DNA from 2 places in the Caballeronia sp. RCC_10 genome. Region 2 is predicted to be linked to the other one. Evidence: predicted binding sites of a transcription regulator. Region 2 holds the regulator's gene; the other holds the start of a gene.

Region 1 (5,980 bases), on a different contig from region 2:
TCAAGTCGCAGGCCGTGCTGTTTCGTGCGGCGCATCACAGCGCGACGCTCGAAATCGAGTTGACGCGCAAGAACATCCCGTTCGTGAAGTTCGGCGGGCTCAAGTTTCTGGATTCGGTGCACGTGAAGGACGTGCTCGCGGTGCTGCGCTGGGCCGAGAATCCGCGCGACCGCGTCGCGGGCTTTCGGGTCGCGCAACTGCTGCCGGGCGTCGGGCCGGCGATCGCGGGACGCCTGCTTGACGGCGTCGCCCAGAACGCGCGGGCAGCCGATGCCATCGCAGCCTTCAGCGCGCCCGCACGCGCGAGCGAGGACTGGCCGCGCTTTGTCGCCCTGATGGGCAGGCTTTGCGGGCGGGAATCGGGCTGGCCCGCCGAGTTCGAAATGATCCGCCGATGGTACGAGCCGCACCTGGAGCGCAACCACGAGGACGCGGCCATTCGCATCGGCGATGTGATGCAGATGGAGAGCATCGCGTCGACGTATCCGACGCGCGAGCGCTTTCTCACCGAACTGACACTCGATCCGCCCGACGCGACAAGCGATGAATCGGGCGTGCCGCTCATCGACGAGGATTATCTGATTCTCTCGACCATCCATTCCGCGAAGGGGCAGGAGTGGCGCAACGTGTTCGTGCTTAACGGCGTCGACGGTTGCATTCCGTCCGATCTCGGCACGGGCAGCGAAGAGGAACTCGACGAAGAGCGCCGCCTGCTGTATGTCGCCATGACGCGGGCAAAGGAAGACCTGCACGTGATCACGCCGCAGCGGTTCTACGTGCACAACCAGACGAACCTCGGCGACAGGCACGTGTGGGCGCAGCGCACGCGCTTCATTCCGCCGCATCTGATGCCGCACTTCGAGGCCGCCGCATGGCCGCCCGTGCCGGTCGCCGCCGCGCCGACGGCGGCAGGGCTAGCGGCGGCGGCGAAAGCGAAGATCGATATCGCCGCGCGGCTCAAGGGAATGTGGGAGTAGGGCGCGCCCTCGTTAGCGCGAGGCCCGCGTCGCGCCTGCCGCCCGCGGCGCGTGACCGAAGATGCTCCGCAGCCACGCCGCGAACCGCGTGAAGCCGTCATACGGCTCTTCGACGAACAATTCCGGCCGCAGCGAGCGCAGATATTCGAGCAACTGCTGCGCTTCCTGCTTCTGCACCGAACCATAGAAGATGCTGAGGCGCAGCAGCGCGCGCAGTTCGCCGAGCTTTTCGCGCGCCGTCGAGCCGACGTTGGTTTCCACGGCGACCTTCGCGTCATGGACACGCTGACGAAGCGAATCGGCGAGCCGCCAGGCCGGCGTCTGCATCTTTTCCTCGACCGTGCGGATATCCGCCGCCGCCGACTTGATCTGCGAGGCGAGCACATCGACTTGCGATACATCGCCCTTCGCCTCGGTGACGATCGCCGCCGCCCATTCGCGCGATGCCTTCAGCAGATCTTCCGCGCTCCAGTCCGAACGAATCGCGAACGCGAAGCCGTGCTCCGCCGCCTGACGAATCAGGATTTCGACGACGTCCGGAAACTCCTTGTCGAGCGCGCGCTTCGCCCAGGCGTACTGGCCGTGCGTGAGCATGCGCTGCACGGCCTGCTCGGTGAGCGGCGTGGGGTTGTCGAGCAGCTTCGCGCGCAGGAAGTCCTCGAACGACGGCGTGATGAACTGAGGGTCGAGCTTCAGCGAGAGACGCAAGAACGCTTCGAAGTCGCGTTGCAGCGAAGCGATCGTCTCGTCGCGAAGCGAAAGGGTGATTTGCGGCATGTCGGTTTCCGGTTCCGCGCTCGGGGCAGCCCGATGGCCCACTCGCGGGAGATGCTGTCGGCCCGCCGGCAGAGCGGAGGCCATTCGATTCTGATATCGGCGCGGGAGCCGGAAACTTGAGTGGCTTCTGTAAGGCGCGCACTGCGCAACGCCTAACGCAACACGACCAGTTGCCAGAAGAAGAACACTGCGAGCGACACGGCGATCGTCAAAAGCGTGCGCTTCGTCAACGCGCACACGACGACGGCGACCACCGCCGCGACGAGCTGCGGATTGCGCCAGGTCAGCTCCGCGCCGGTGCCGTGCGGCGACACGGTCATCGGCACGATGATCGCGGTCAGCACCGTCACCGGGACGAAGCCGAGCGCGGTACGCACGACGGGCGCAAACGTGAGCCGCTCGCCGAGCACGAACACGGCGGCGCGGATCACATAGGTGACGAGCGCCATTCCGAAGATCAGCAGCACATAGTTCATCGCACGCGCTCCTTGTCGAGTCCCGCTTTGGCGTCCGTCATCGTCAGCAGCATGCCGACGACGACGCCCACGAGCACCGCCGCGAGCAGGCCGAGCTTGTACGGCCAGCCTTGCCACGCGAACGACAGCACGCCCGACGCCAGCGCCGCCGCCACGAAGCGCGCCGCGACGAGTTGCGGCACGATGATCGCGATGAACGTCGCGACCATCGCGAAGTCCAGCCCGAGTGATTTGAGGCCCGGAAACGCCGCGCCGAAGAACAGGCCGATGAGCGTCCACACTTGCCAGTTGAGGTACATTGCGACGCCGGAGCCGAAGAAGTAATGCGGCCCGATTTCGCCCGCCGTGCGTTTTTGGTAATGCGCGTAGGCCACGGCGAAGACTTCGTCGGTCATGAGGCCGGCCAGCGCCCAGCGCCAGCGCGCGGGCAGATGGGCGACGTAGGGCGCGAGCGTCGCCGAATACAGGATGTGCCGCAGATTGACGACGAACGTCGTCGCCCAGATGACGGCGAAGCTCGCATTCCCGGCAATCATGCCGGCCGCGATGAACTGCGCCGAGCCGGCGAACACCACGAGCGACATGAGCTGGCCGTGCCACAACGCGAGCGGACTCGCGGTGACGAGCGTGCCGAAGATGACGCCGAAAGGCGCGGCGCCGATCATCATCGGGATGGTGTCACGCGCGCCGGCGGCGAATTCGCTCAGCGCATTGGTGGATGATGATGCGGTCAAGGTGGTCCTCCCTCCAGTACGACATGTGCGTGTTGCCAGCTTGCGGAGGATAACCAGTCGTGCCCTGGCCGGCTTGTACGTTCTTGCGGTCGCGAAGCGGAAACGGCGAACTTAGCGCCAGCGTCCCGGCGCAACGCCGAACGCGCGCTTGAAGTGCCGCGTGAAATGACTCTGATCGGTGAACCCGCTGGCCGCCGCGACATGCGCGATCGACGTCCCCGCGCGCAACGCCGGCAACGCCCGCGCGATGCGCAATTGATTGCGCCATGCATGCGGCGCAAGACCCGTTTCGCGGGTGAAGAGCCGCGCCGCATGGAACATCGACAGCCCGACCGTGCGGGCGAGTTCCGCGAGCGTAACGGGTTCGAGAAGATCGTCGGCGAGGCGGGCTTTCATCGTTGCGACGCGCACCGCATCGGCAGCGAGCGGAGCGGGCGAGGGCCGTTCGAGCGCATCGCGCGCGAGCAGCGTGCTGACCGCATCGACGAGTGCGGTTTCGGCGGCGAGCGGGTCCGCGCTGGCCGCTTGTCCGGCGCGCTCCAGCGCCCGATGCGCGGCCACGAGCCGCCTGGCCAGATCGGTATCGCGGATGATGCCTGCGACGAACCACGGCGCCGCCGTCGCGCGCCCCGACATCTCGCGCGCCAGATTTTCGACGAATGGCACCGGCAGATAAAACACGCGATAGCGCCAGCCGGCATCCACGGCCCGCGCGCCGGTATGCAGCTCGCCGGGATTGATCACCGGCACCGAGCCCGCTTCGGCCACGTACCGCGAGCCGCGATAGTCATAGCATTCCGCGCCCGCTTCGATGACCGGCACCGTGTACGCGTCGTGCCAGTGCGGCGCGAATTCGTGGTCGTAGTACTCGGCGGTGACCATGTCCGCGTCCGGCACGAGCGGCGAGCGCCAGTAGCGTGCGGCGTTGGAGAAACGTGGCGCGTTCATTGAGCGGATCGTTCGAAGGCGAATTGGTCAGTTTACAACTTCGCCTGCCCGCGAGCCGTGCTCACTTCACCGGAATCGCCGTTCCCTGCGGCACCGGCACGGCCGTCACGCTGTTCTTCGCGCTGCCGCTCGCGATACGGTCGCTATACGTCAGATACACGAGCGTGTTGCGTTTCGCATCGACGATCCGCACGACATGCAGCGTCTTGAAGATGAACGACATGCGATCCGTGAACACATCGCTCTTCTGCCTGAGCGGTTCCTTGAACGCGACCGGCCCGACCTGGCGGCACGCGATCGACGCTTCCGTCGGATCTTCGGCGATGCCGAGCGTGCCTTTCACGCCGCCCGTGCGCGCCCGCGAGACATAGCACGTCACGCCGCCGACGAGCGGATCGTCATAGGCCTCGACGCTCACGCGGTCCGAGCCGGTGATGCGGAAGTTCGTGTTGACGCTCGCAATTTCCTCCGCGTGCGCGGCAGTCGCGCCAAGCAGAAAAACGAGCGATGCGGTCGAAGTCAGACGGGCGGCGCGGTTCATCACGATCCTTCGGAAAAAAGAAAAGGGCGCCGTATTGTAACGACGCCCTTCGGTGCTTTTGATGCAGTCTGTTGCTGCCGGTTCAATGGAAGATCAGATACAGAATCACGAGCACGATAACCGGCACGCCGAGCAGCCATCCGAGTAGATAAGGCATCTTGTCCTCCTTGCGCATGTTGTTGACGACGGTTTCAGTATCGCGAGTTCGTTCATCGCGCGTTAGCCGTGTGCGTCCGAAATGCGTGTAGGCGAAGTCCTATCGAATCTTACGAGCACGTTACGAATTCGTCATGTCATCGTGAGAAACGCGGCTGCGCGCCTTCCCCTTTGCGCCGTCGCGATAGAGCGCCCGCACGTAGTCGAGATGCGCGCCCGCGCAGTCCCGGGCGCGCGCCGGATCGCGGGCGATGATTGCGTCGAGCATCGCGCGATGCTGAACGAGCAGGTCGGCTTCGACTTCGTCGTCATAGTCGACGAGACGGTGCGAAGTCAGCATCGATTCGCGCACGAGTTCGTTGAGCCCGTGCATCACGTGGGCGAGCGCGACGTTGTGAGTTGCATCGGCGATGGCGAGGTGGAACGCCGCGTCCTTTTCCGCGATGCGCGCGCTTTTCTGGGCGACGGCGGCTTCGAGCGCATCGAACGCGGCGCGGATTCGCGCGAGATCGGCTTCGGTCGCGCGCTCGGCGGCGTAGGCCGTGGCGAGCGTTTCGAGGCCGTGACGCAGTTCGAGCACGTCGCCGCTGGCGTCCGGCTGCTGTTGCAGCAACGCCGCGAGCGGCAGCGACACCAGCGGCGCGGTCACGTCCGACACGACGAAGCCGCCTCGCGCCACCGCGCGAATGAAGCCATCGGATTCGAGGCGGATCAGCGCTTCGCGCAGCGACGGCCGGGACACGTTCAACTGCTCGGCCAGATCGCGCTCGGCGGGCAGGCGCTGGCCGGGCAGCAGCGTGCCGTTCGAGATCAGTTCCCGAATCTGGCCGGACACGACATCGGACAGGCGCACGCGGGCGTAGGAATGCGAGTGGACGGGCTGGAAGGTCATCGGTCGAATGAAATGCACAGGCAAAGACGCTGGATTAACCTAGTTTGACACGAAAGCGCCGGATCCTTAAAGTCTTGGTCAGACCAAGCTGACCAGACACGCGATTTCCTCCCACGATACGCCATGAAAGTTGCCCTGTTCGTCCCCTGTTTCATCGATGCGTTCTATCCGCAGGTCGGCATCGCCACGCTCGAATTGCTGGAGCGGCTCGGCGTCGATGTCGACTATCCGCAAGATCAGACCTGCTGCGGCCAGCCGATGGCTAACAGCGGCGCGCACAAGGAAGCCGCCGGCGCCGAGCGTGTGTTCGCGCGCAACTTCGCGGACTACGACTACGTGGTCGGGCCATCGGCGAGTTGCACACACCATGTGCGCGAGCACTTCACCGCCATCGAGCAGACGAGCGACGTGCAGAAGGTGCGCCGCAACACCTTCGAACTGGTCGAATTCCTGCACGACGTATTGAGGGTCCGCGAGTT
Region 2 (10,808 bases):
AGTTCCAGCGATAGATTTCAAAATACTTCAGATAATCAGATTTACCGTTCCCAGTCTGCATATTCTTGTAATCCCATCCGCTTCCATTTCTGTGAAAATAGCCGATTTCGACTGGCAATCCAGCGTATGCAGATTGCTGCGGGTCTGCGCCATTCCTGCCCAGCACCTTATTCACCCAAGTAACTGGACGATGGATTGTGTCGTCTGAATTTCCTTGATAAATCTGGATTGTCTCAGGCGACGAATTGACGACCAATTGAATATGGTGAGCGAGCCCATGCGACATTTGCCCCTTCAAATCCTTTGCTAACGCCAAAACATCGCCCGGTCTAATCTCATCTGCATCGAAGATAGACATGGTATTCAAATTGATACGCTGCACGTCGGGCGCGCCATAAGTGAGTTCCACCATATCTGCAAAGCCATACATGCTTGAATCATATTTTCCGTGTTCGGCCTGACCGTACACCTCCATGTTTCTATACGTTCTAACGCCCGTCACTAACTTTATTGGTAGCCCTCTAGCTGCTGCGTATTGAATAAGCAGCCTGACAGCAAAGTCTTCGCAAGTAAAGCGGTTCGTTTTGACATTCCCGTCTCTACTCCAATACTGTTCAGTGCGAAGCTGTTCAGCAAGTACTGGTGCCTGCGCTTGATAATCAGCTACATCAGTGGCTGTCCATTTTCGCGTTGTTTTCCAGAAAATTTTGAGTTTGACAACGTGAGGTCGAGTATCTGTCTTCGGCGTGAGCGGCGCAGAAATTACTGGGGATGTCATTGTTCTGTGTATACAAGGAGCAATTTAATGGAACTACCATCTCGACCTTCAATGATTGGTGTCTTGCCGTCAGGTGTTGTTGTGATTTCGCGAATCTCCCCTGTTGGAGATTGAACATAGAACAATGCACGGCTAACAGGTACACCGTCCTGATCAACGAGTTGGAAATGTCGATCAAAAACAGCATTCTCCTCCGCCCTGTCACGCTGTGCTCTGGGTGCGTCTGCGCTCGTGAACCCTTGAGAACCGACCACTCCAAGACTCTCGGCCATATCGTCGTACCACGCCTCTCCTGCCAGTTGGGCAAAGATGCGCGGATGTTCTGGACAGCCGCACACGACTACATCGTCATGCGCTGCAATCTCGCTGATAAAGAAGTTCACACGACGCGGACCGCCATCCTTCGCGATGTATCCCGTCGTCTTGCAGACCGGGCAATAAGCTTCGCCGCCTATAAGCGCGGCTTGGTGCCCGTGAATGAGAAACTGCGGTCCCTCGTAAGAGCCAACCTCTCCGCCGTTATCGAGTTGGTCCCCAACGACGGCGATTCGTCGCATCATGTGCAGCCTCCTTTGTATGATTCGTTATGCTTGCTTTTCAGCATGTGTCTCGGTTCGTTAGAAAAGACCTACTCACCTGAGTTGATTTGTCAGGATACGAGCACAACGAAGAAGCGCAATTGGATGCATCAGCGAAATCGTGAAATCGACAAAAGTTGACAGGGAATGAACTTCGGGCTACGGAGATTCGAGTCGTATCAACTTCTGAAACGTCTTCGATTGGGGCGCTAGTGTCTCGCGCGGTTGCAGTCTGCTGGAGTGAGCCGCACCGTGCCGTCGCGCATAGTCGGCGCTATGCCGTCGAGTCGAATAATGCGGGGGGGGGTGGAGCGTTAATCCGCCGTTGCTCACTATCCGCCGAAGGCAATGCGGTGATACTCACGCCACTGTTTGCCGAGATCGTGACGCACGACAGCTAAAGCCATTGCCATTCGACGAATCGCATACCATGCGAACCGTCGCCGCGCCGTTCGGCTTGATCGGTCGAAAGCCGATGGAAATGCCGCGCACGAGTCCGGCCTTGATGCTCTGCCACGCTTCTCCGAGCCGGTCGCGCAGCGCGCCGGGTTCATCGCACTGCGCAAGCGTAGTCCGAAAGCCGATGCCACGGCGGCCAGTCGCCGCAAACTTCACTTTGCCGACAGGCTTGGCATGATCGGGTTGCCACCGCAGCGCGAGCGGTAGCCTGTAGCGCGCGCCGGGTGGGCTGAATCACACGTGTGTGCCGCTCAAACACACAGACATCTGAGCACTGTGCGCTTATCGGTTTATGTGGAAGACAACCGCGACGCATTGTATTTCTCAATGACTCGGCCCAGGGCTCGAACGCGCTCATCAATTGCCGTTCAAAGCCTTCGACAACTTCACGAGAGAGCAACAGCGAGCCCCGCGCGCACTGGTGGTTGCGTTGGTACAGCACGTGTGGGCTCCTCAGCGTTTGCAAGAGGCCGCCCTATGACCGAACGACCCCGTTCGCAACGCGTGACTCAGATCCGCATCGTCGAGTGCAGTTGCCCGCCGCTGCGGCGGAGGCCACTGGCATCACGCTCTAACAAGGCAACTTGTGAACCTAGTAGCTGCTGCGTTCTGGCGTAAAAGTTAAATAAACGCTTTCTGGCACTGGTGGATTTGCACTGGCCTCAATGGCGGGCCTTGCCTGCGAAATCAAAGGCTACCATTGAGGGCACAAGAGCTGAACTCATCACCTCTGGTCCAACACTGACATTACGCGTCCTGTATCCGCCACCAGGAAACGACTCTCAACGCGTTAAGTCAGCATCGATTCCCAAATTGTCGTCGTGCCGCCCGGCGACCCCGCATGCGTTTCTGGCGTGGGCCGGAATTGCATGCAGATTGGCTTGACTCACCTCTGATCGACGTTGGCGGAGTAAGCGTGGGTTGGTCGGATGAAAAGACGATCAATGAATAGGTTTCCCTTAGCATCTTTGCCAAACTTGGCGCGGCCCCCTCAAGCCTCCACCCCCGTCCACTCCTGCTCCCGCAACTTCGCCCGCAGCCTCGCGACCGCCTGGCTATGCAACTGGCAAACCCGCGACTCGCTGACTTCCATCACCGCGCCGATCTCTCGCAGATTCAGCCCGCGCTCGTAATACAAGCTCATCAGCAGCTTCTCGCGCTCCGGCAGCCGATCGATAGCCTCGATCAACGCGCCGCGCAGGCTGTCATCGAGCAACGCCGACAGCGGGTCCGATCGATCCACGCAATGTCGATCCAGGAACGGTTCGTCGTCCGCCGAGCGGTCGAAGTCTTCGTAATAGATCAACTGGCTGCCGTGCAAGTCCTGCAGCATCGACTGATACTCGTCTAGCGGCAGCTGCATATGCTCGGCGATTTCCGTCTCGCTCGCCGAACGGCCAAGGCTCTGCTCGACCTTGTGCACCGCCGATTCCACTTCGCGCGACGTCTTGCGCATGCTGCGCGGCAGCCAGTCGTTCGCGCGCAGTTCATCGAGCATCGCGCCGCGAATGCGCTGGCTCGCATACGTCTCGAACTGCGCACCCTGATCTTCCTTGTAACGGCTCGCCGCATCCAACAGGCCGATCATGCCGGCCTGAATCAGATCGTCGAGGTCGACGCTCGCCGGCATCTTGGCGACGAGCTGCAGCCCCAGCCGGCGAACGAGCGGCGCATAGCGCGTCAACACGTCGGACTGCGAGAGTTTGCCTTGGGCGTTGTACATCTGGGTCACCTTTGTCTTGATCACATCGACGCCGTGCTGCTCAATGCATGGCCGGGAAACATCGACGCCCTTCGCGCCACTTCCCGCCCGCCCTTGTCAGACTCGCCATCCAAAAACTGCATTTCGTTTTCAACTTCAGCATCACGGGCAGCCGGCGTGGAACGCACCGGCCAGTGCAGAAGCTCCGCCGCAATCTGGCGATAGTCGCGCGCCGCAGCCGTAGCCGGAAACGCCTCTACCACCGAACGCGACAGCTCCCTCGCCCGAGTAATGCGCGCATCCTCGGACACATACCCCGCCTGCACGAGCGCCACCGCCAGATACCGGCTCGCCACGCCCGACAGGTTGTCGAACGCGACCGCCGCGTCGGCCGGGTTCTGCACGTGATTGATCAGCACGCGGAACTGTCCGATCGCATGCGCGTAGTGCAGACGCTTCATGCACGCATACGCCTCGGTGATCGCCGGCGCAGCCGCCCGCGTGACGATCAGGAAGTCATGCGCCTGCGCCGCAAGCGACGACAGCGCGCCATGCCGATCCAGTTGCGTATCGATCAGCACGATGTCCGCCGGTCCGTCGAGCAACCCGCGGCACTGCGCGGCGTCGTGACTCACGCGCTCCTCGCGGGGCGCGGCGATCAGCGAAAAGCCGAGCGGCGTGCGCGTGACGACGTCCTGCAACGTGTGGCGGCCGGACATCACCGCACTCATCGCCTGCGATCCGGAAAGCCCCGCCATGCGGCTCACCGATGTTCCGTTCTGCCGCTCGTCGATGACGAGCACATCCTTGCCATGCACGGCCAGCGCCGCGCCGAGATTCACCACCGCCGACGTGCAACCGATGCCCGCCGGTCCGCCCGCGACCGCCACCACGCGCGAGCCTGCACGCGTCAGGAGCCGTCTCAGGCCTTCAGCCTGGTCGAGCACGAGCTTATCCAAAGCGAACCTCATGGAGTTCAGCCGCGGCACGCGCGGACAATGCGGACAACAGCGCCGGCACTTCCTCGTCCTGCGGCACGAACGGCGAGCCGTCGCGCGGAATGCAGAACGCGCTTTTGATCAGGAACCGCTTGGTCGCCACGTACAGGTTTTCCGGCACCTTCTGTCCGGTCGATACGTAATGCACCGGCAGCTTGTAGCGGATGACCGTATCGAGCACGCCGCCGAGGTTCGTCGCTTCATCGAGCTTGGTCAGGATGCAGCCCGCGAGCGGCGGCTGATCGGCCGCGCTCTTGTAGGCCTGCACGACTTCGTTGAGCGTGTCGCCGTGGCTCGTCGCGTTCAGCAGCAACAGGCGCTGCACCGGATGACCCGCGCCGCACAGCATCGAAATCTGATCGGACACCGTGCGATCCCGCTGGCTCATGCCGATCGTGTCGATCAGCACGATGTGCTTGTTGCGCAGCTCCGAAAGCGCGAGTTGCAGATCGGCCGCGTCCTTCACCGCGTGCACCGAGACGCCGAGAATCTTGCCGAAGATGCGCAACTGCTCGTGCGCGCCGATCCGGTAGCTGTCCGTCGTCAGCAGCGCGACCTTGCTTGCGCCGAAGCGCATCACGCAGCGCGCGGCGAGCTTCGCGGTGGTCGTCGTCTTGCCGACGCCCGTCGGGCCCATCAGCGCGAACACGCCGCCACGTTCCATCAGCGCGTCTTCGCTCGCCATCACCGGCAGGTTCGATTCGAGCACCTGCTGCACCCATTCGAGCGCGTGCTCGGCGTTTTCCATTTCCGGCAAGTTGTCGACGATCATGCGCACGAGTTGCGCGGAGAAGCCCGCGGCGAACAGGTGCTTGGTCAGCGCGGCGTTGCTCGGCATGCGGCGCTGGCGATCGCCCCACAGCAGGCCGGAGAACTGTTCTTCCATCATCGAGCGCATCGACGACAGCTCGTTCATCACCGTATCGTTGACGACCTGCTCCATGCGCGCACGAATCGCCTCGGTGACGACAGCCGCCGCATTCGCGGGCAAGCCTTCGAACGCACCTTCAGCCGATGCCGGCGATGCTTCCGCTTGCGGCGCGCTTGCGTTGATCTTCTGCGCGGCGCGGCGTGCGGCGACTTGCGCGGCTTCGCGCGCCCACTCGGGCGTGTCCACCTTCGGTTGCGCGGCCTGGCGCAGCACGTAGCTCGCCGTCTCCGGCTTGTCGGCGGCTTGCGCTTTGGGCGGCACCGGCACGCCCATGCCGCGTGCAATTGCCGACGATGCCGTCAGCGGCCGATTCGACGGCGTCGCGGCCTGCTCGGCGATGCGTCGCGCATGCTCGATCAGCCACGGATTCGAATCGGCCAGCGTGCGGGATGCTTCGTCGGCGGGTGCTTCGTCGGCTGCGTCGGCATCGGCGTCGGGCTTCGCGCCGAACACGGACGAGAACACATCGCCGCTCGCATAGGGATTCGGTGCGGCGTGCTTGGCCGCAGCGGCTGCTGCCTGCGCCAGCGCGGCGCGCGGCGTGGCGCTCGCGAACGTCGCGGGCGCGGCCAGCTCTTGCGCTTTCGGCGAGATCGACGCGATATCGCTGTCCGCGCAACCGGCGATCTCCACGGAACCATCGTCCAGCGTACGGTTCGACAGCACGATTGCATCGGGGCCAAGCGCTTCCCGAACCTGTCGCAGTGCGTCGCGGCTGTTCGCGCCAATGAATTTACGGATGTTCAAACTTGCCCCCGATGAGGAATGACTGCGATCTTTGCGAGGCGGGCGTCGCCGGATGTTTCGACGTGTCCGCTTTCAGTGAAGCCATTATTGCGAAGAAGCGCCTGCGTCTATCGCTGGATAAGGGGTGTGAAAAAGGGGTATTTCGGCTGATGGAGCAGATCGCGGTAAAGATTCGGCTCGCCGTGCCGACCACGGCGTAAGCTATAGGGCGCTTTTCCGCCAACCAGAACCGACAGGAGACTTTTACGCATGGCGTCCGATGTTTCCCCCGCTTCCACTCAAACCACCGGCGCGCGTCTCGTCGTCGATGCGCTCGTGCAACACGGCGTCGAGCGCGTGTTCTGCGTGCCCGGCGAGAGCTTTCTCGCCGTGCTCGATTCGCTGCACGACGAAACTGAACAGATTCAGACCATCGTGTGCCGCCACGAGGCGGGCGCGGCGAACATGGCCGAAGCGGTCGGCAAGCTGACCGGCCGGCCCGGCGTCGCGATCGTCACGCGCGGGCCGGGCGCGACGCACGCATCCATCGGCGTGCACACCGCGTATCAGGATTCGACGCCGATGATCCTGCTCATCGGCCAATGCGCGCGCGACCACATGGATCGCGAGGCGTTTCAGGAGATCGACTATCGGCGCATGTTCGGGCAGATGGCGAAGTGGGTCGCGCAGATCGACGATCCGCGCCGCGTGCCTGAATACATGAGTCATGCGTTCCACGTCGCGACGGCGGGGCGTCCGGGGCCGGTCGTGCTCGCGCTGCCCGAGGACATGCTGACCGAAGCCTGCGATGCCGCGCCCGCCGCGCCGCGTTATCAGCGGGTGGCCGCATCGCCCGCGCCGGCGCAGATGGAACGGCTGCGCGACCTGCTCGCCCATGCGAAGAAGCCGTTCGTGATCGCGGGCGGCAGCGGCTGGACGGAAGCCGCCACGCAGGACTTCGCGCGTTTCATCGAGCGATGGCAGTTGCCGGCCGGCTGCGCCTTCCGCTTTCAGGACACGCTGAACAACGAGCATCCGAACTATGCGGGCGATGTCGGCCTCGGCATCAATCCGGCGCTCGCTGCCCGCGTGCGCGACGCCGATGTCCTCTTCGTGCTCGGCCCGCGCATGGGCGAATCGACGACGGGCGGCTACACGCTGCTCGATATCCCGAAGACGAAGCAGACGCTCATCCACGTGCATCAGGGCGCGGAAGAATTGGGACGCGTCTATAGCGCGGATTTGCCGATCGTGTCGGGCATGCCGGAAATCGCTTCGATGCTCGCGGCGCTCGAACCGCCCGCTGCGATCGCGTGGACGGGAGCCGCCGAGGCCGCGCACGCCGCGTACCTCGAATGGCGCAAGCCCAGGCCGATGATGGGCGATGTCCAGCTCGGCGAGATCATGCGCGCGCTCGCCGAACGGCTGCCCGCCGACGCCATTCTCACGAACGGCGCGGGGAATTACGCAACGTGGCTGCATCGGCACTATTCGTATCGGCACTTCCGCTCGCAGGTCGCACCGACGAGCGGCGCGATGGGCTACGGCGTGCCCGCCGCCATCGCCGCGAAGTCGCTGTATCCGGATCGCACGGTGATCGCCTTCGCCGGCGACGGCTGCTTCATGATGGCGAGCCACGAAATCGCCACGGCGATGCAGTATCGGCTGGCAGTGATTTTCGTCGTCGTGAACAACGCTCAATACGGCACGATCCGCATGCATCAGGAGCGGCACTACCCGCATCGCGTGCATGGGACGGGGCTGACCAATCCGGATTTCGTCGCGTATGCGCGCGCGTTCGGGGCGCACGGCGAACGGGTCGAGACGACCGACCAGTTCATGCCCGCGTTCGATCGCGCCGTGGAATCCGGGCTGCCCGCGGTCATCGAGATTCGCATTCCACAGGATCAGAGCACGCCGGCGGCGACGCTGGAGCAGGTTCGTCAGCAAGGCAAGCGTTGACCGCGAGCTTTCGATTTGCTTGCTCTTAACCCCCGGTGGCAGTAGAGTAATCCGCTCGAAATTACTGGGGGTTAGCGATGCTCAAGATTCTTGCGGTTGCATTGGCGCTGGGCTTCTCCGGTGCGGCGTTCGCGAAAGCGGACTGCACGGCGCATCCGAAAGGCGAGTGGATGAAGGAATCGGATGCGAAGGCCAAGATCGAGTCGCAGGGCTACAAGATCCGCAAGTTCAAGGTCGATGGCAACTGCTACGAAATTTACGGTCGCGACAAGGACGGCAAGAAAGTCGAGATTTACTACGACACCAAAACGCTGGATGTCGTGAAGTCCGAAGTCGACTGAGCACGCTGTTTGTCATGTCGATGCGCGTAAAGGTCTGGGACATCTGGGTGCGGCTGACGCACTGGGCGGTCGCGGGCATCGTCGTGTGGAATCTTTTCGGGCCGACGGATTCCACGCATCGGCTGCTGGGGTACATCGCGGCGGGACTCGTGGTCGCGCGCATCGTGTGGGGGTTCATCGGCTCGGCGAATGCGCGCTTCTCGGCGTGGTGGCCGACACCGGCGCGTCTTCGCGAATATTTCCGCTCCCTTGCGGCGGGCCGGCCGCTGCATCATCAATCGCACAATCCGCTCGGCGGCTTGATGGCGCTCTTTCTGTGGCTTGTGGTCCTCGCGCTCGGCGTGTCGGGATGGCTCATGCGGCTCGATGCCTTCTGGGGCGAAGACTGGCCCCAGCAGATTCATACGTGGCTCTCCCTCGTCATCGAGATCTTCGCTTGCGTGCATATCGCGGCGGCCGTGCTGATGACCGTCTGGACGCGTGAGGAACTCATTCGCGCGATGGTGACGGGGTATAAGCGGGTCAACAAGCCGTTGGAATAGCCGTTTGGCGGCGCGGTCAGCATTTGCCCGCGAGATTCAAACGACCACCTCCATGCAAAACGGCCCGGCCGCTTGCGCGAACCGGGCCGTTCCAACACTCAAGGCGAAAGCCTAAGCCTTACTTGCCGCCCACGCTCTGCAGCGTCGTCCACTTGCCGCCGACGACCTTGTACAGCGTGATGCCGCCGTTCTTCAGATCGCCCTTGGCGTCATACGACAGATGCTTCGCCGTCACGCCTTGCATGTCGGTCTTCGCGAGCATCGGCAGGTACTTCGCCGGGTCCGTCGAGTTGGCCGCCTTCATTGCGGTGAACATGGCCATCGCGCCGTCATACGCGTACGGCGAGTACGTCTGCACTTCTTCGTTGAAGCGCTTCTTGTACTTCGCTTCGTATGCCGCGCCGCCCGGCATTTCGTTCATCGGCAGGCCAGCCAGCGATGCCACCGTGCCGTCGGCCGCGTCACCCGCGATCTTCAGGAACGTGTCGGTCTTGACCATTTCGCCGGCCATCAGCGGAGCGCGGAAGCCCAGCGTCTTCATCTGCTTGGCCATCGGGCCGGCTTGCGAATCGGCGCCGCCGTAGTAGACGAGGTCCGGGTTCGTCGCCTTGATCTTCGTCAGAATCGCCTTGAAGTCGACAGCCTTGTCGTTCGTGAACTCGCGATCGACGATCGCGCCGCCCGCCGACTTCGCCGCCTTCTCGAACTGGTCGGCAAGACCCTGGCCGTAGGCCGTGCGGTCATCGACGATGGCGATCTTCTTGACCTTCAGGTTCTTCACCGCGAACTCGCCCGCGACCGAACCTTGCTGCGTGTCCGACGTCATCATGCGGAACGTGGTCTTGAAGCCCTGCGTCGTGTATTCCGGCGCGGTGGCCATCGCGATTTGCGGAATGCCCGCGTTCGCGTAGATGCGCGAAGCCGGAATGGTCGTGCCCGAGTTGAAGTGACCGAGCATGCCCTTGATGCCGTCATCGACCAGCTTCTGCGCGACGGTCGTGCCCGTGCGCGGGTCGGCCTGATCGTCCGCCGAATCCAGCACGATGCGAACCGGCTTGCCGCCGATCACCGGCTTCGTCGCGTTGAAGTCTTCGACGGCCAGCGTGATGCCGTTCTCGAAGTCCTTGCCGTAGTGCGCTTGCGCGCCGGTCATCGGACCCGCGAAACCGACCTTCACGTCTTCGACTTGCTGTGCAACTGCCGTCCCCGCCAGCGACAGGCCAGCGAGCGTCAGGGCTGCTGCCAGCTTGTTCATCGTGTACTTCATAGCTTCTCCTAGTACCAGTGTGGATGGCAGCTTCTGCCGGGATCGCCGTGCTGGCTGCCGTTTGTTTGAATTTGTTGAATCGAGCGCCGCGAAAGTCTCAACCGATCGTCATCAAATTCGCATTGCCGCCCGCCGCCGCTGTGTTCACGCTCACCGAGCGTTCCGTCAGCAGACGTTCGAGCGCGTAGTCTTCGCCGTCGTGGCCCGCGTCGGCAAAGGTGCCCGCCGCCACGCCCTGCACCGATACGATCGGCCCCGGACGCTTGGCGATTTCCTTCACGAGCGACAGCAGTTCATCGCTGTCGCCCTCGAACAGCACGGCATCGAAGCCGGCTGCGGGATCTTTCCTCACTGCTGCATGGCCCTTCAGCGACGCCGGCAGCGACGCCACCAGCTGCTCGCCCGCCGGCCCCGCGAAGAGCGCCTTGTTGCCCGTCGCCAGCACGGCAGCCAGCTGCGCGCGTGCGCCGCTGTCCGTCGACGCCACGCACAGCACCGTGCCGCGCGCGCTCAACGTGTACGTG

Evidence for each region. Region 2 encodes FliA, which starts transcription of late flagellar genes. Its sites were predicted from a motif close to CTAAAGTTTNNNNNNNNNNNGCCGNTA; they were not measured.
Region 1: a site for FliA is predicted at 1,849-1,875, ahead of AB6804_RS11955 (DUF4088 family protein). Genes of this name have one in related genera too.

The regions. Positions count from the first base shown of each region.
Region 1 covers NZ_JBFUPT010000005.1:91,855-97,834, forward strand. Annotated here, with positions in the region: gene AB6804_RS11950 (ATP-dependent helicase) at 1-977, shown strand, start outside; gene AB6804_RS11955 (DUF4088 family protein) at 990-1,754, opposite strand; gene AB6804_RS11960 (AzlD domain-containing protein) at 1,907-2,230, opposite strand; gene AB6804_RS11965 (AzlC family ABC transporter permease) at 2,227-2,898, opposite strand; gene AB6804_RS11970 (AraC family transcriptional regulator) at 3,076-3,912, opposite strand; gene AB6804_RS11975 (CreA family protein) at 3,974-4,453, opposite strand; gene AB6804_RS11980 (FadR/GntR family transcriptional regulator) at 4,731-5,501, opposite strand; gene AB6804_RS11985 ((Fe-S)-binding protein) at 5,625-5,980, shown strand, end outside.
Region 2 covers NZ_JBFUPT010000003.1:437,069-447,876, reverse strand. Annotated here, with positions in the region: gene AB6804_RS09750 (hypothetical protein) at 1-778, opposite strand, end outside; gene AB6804_RS09745 (PAAR domain-containing protein) at 775-1,338, opposite strand; gene AB6804_RS09740 (RNA polymerase sigma factor FliA) at 2,807-3,538, opposite strand; gene AB6804_RS09735 (MinD/ParA family protein) at 3,559-4,476, opposite strand; gene flhF (flagellar biosynthesis protein FlhF) at 4,469-6,193, opposite strand; gene AB6804_RS09725 (hypothetical protein) at 6,256-6,393, shown strand; gene AB6804_RS09720 (thiamine pyrophosphate-binding protein) at 6,443-8,134, shown strand; gene AB6804_RS09715 (PepSY domain-containing protein) at 8,212-8,475, shown strand; gene AB6804_RS09710 (cytochrome b/b6 domain-containing protein) at 8,496-9,017, shown strand; gene AB6804_RS09705 (branched-chain amino acid ABC transporter substrate-binding protein) at 9,136-10,284, opposite strand; gene putA (trifunctional transcriptional regulator/proline dehydrogenase/L-glutamate gamma-semialdehyde dehydrogenase) at 10,382-10,808, opposite strand, start outside.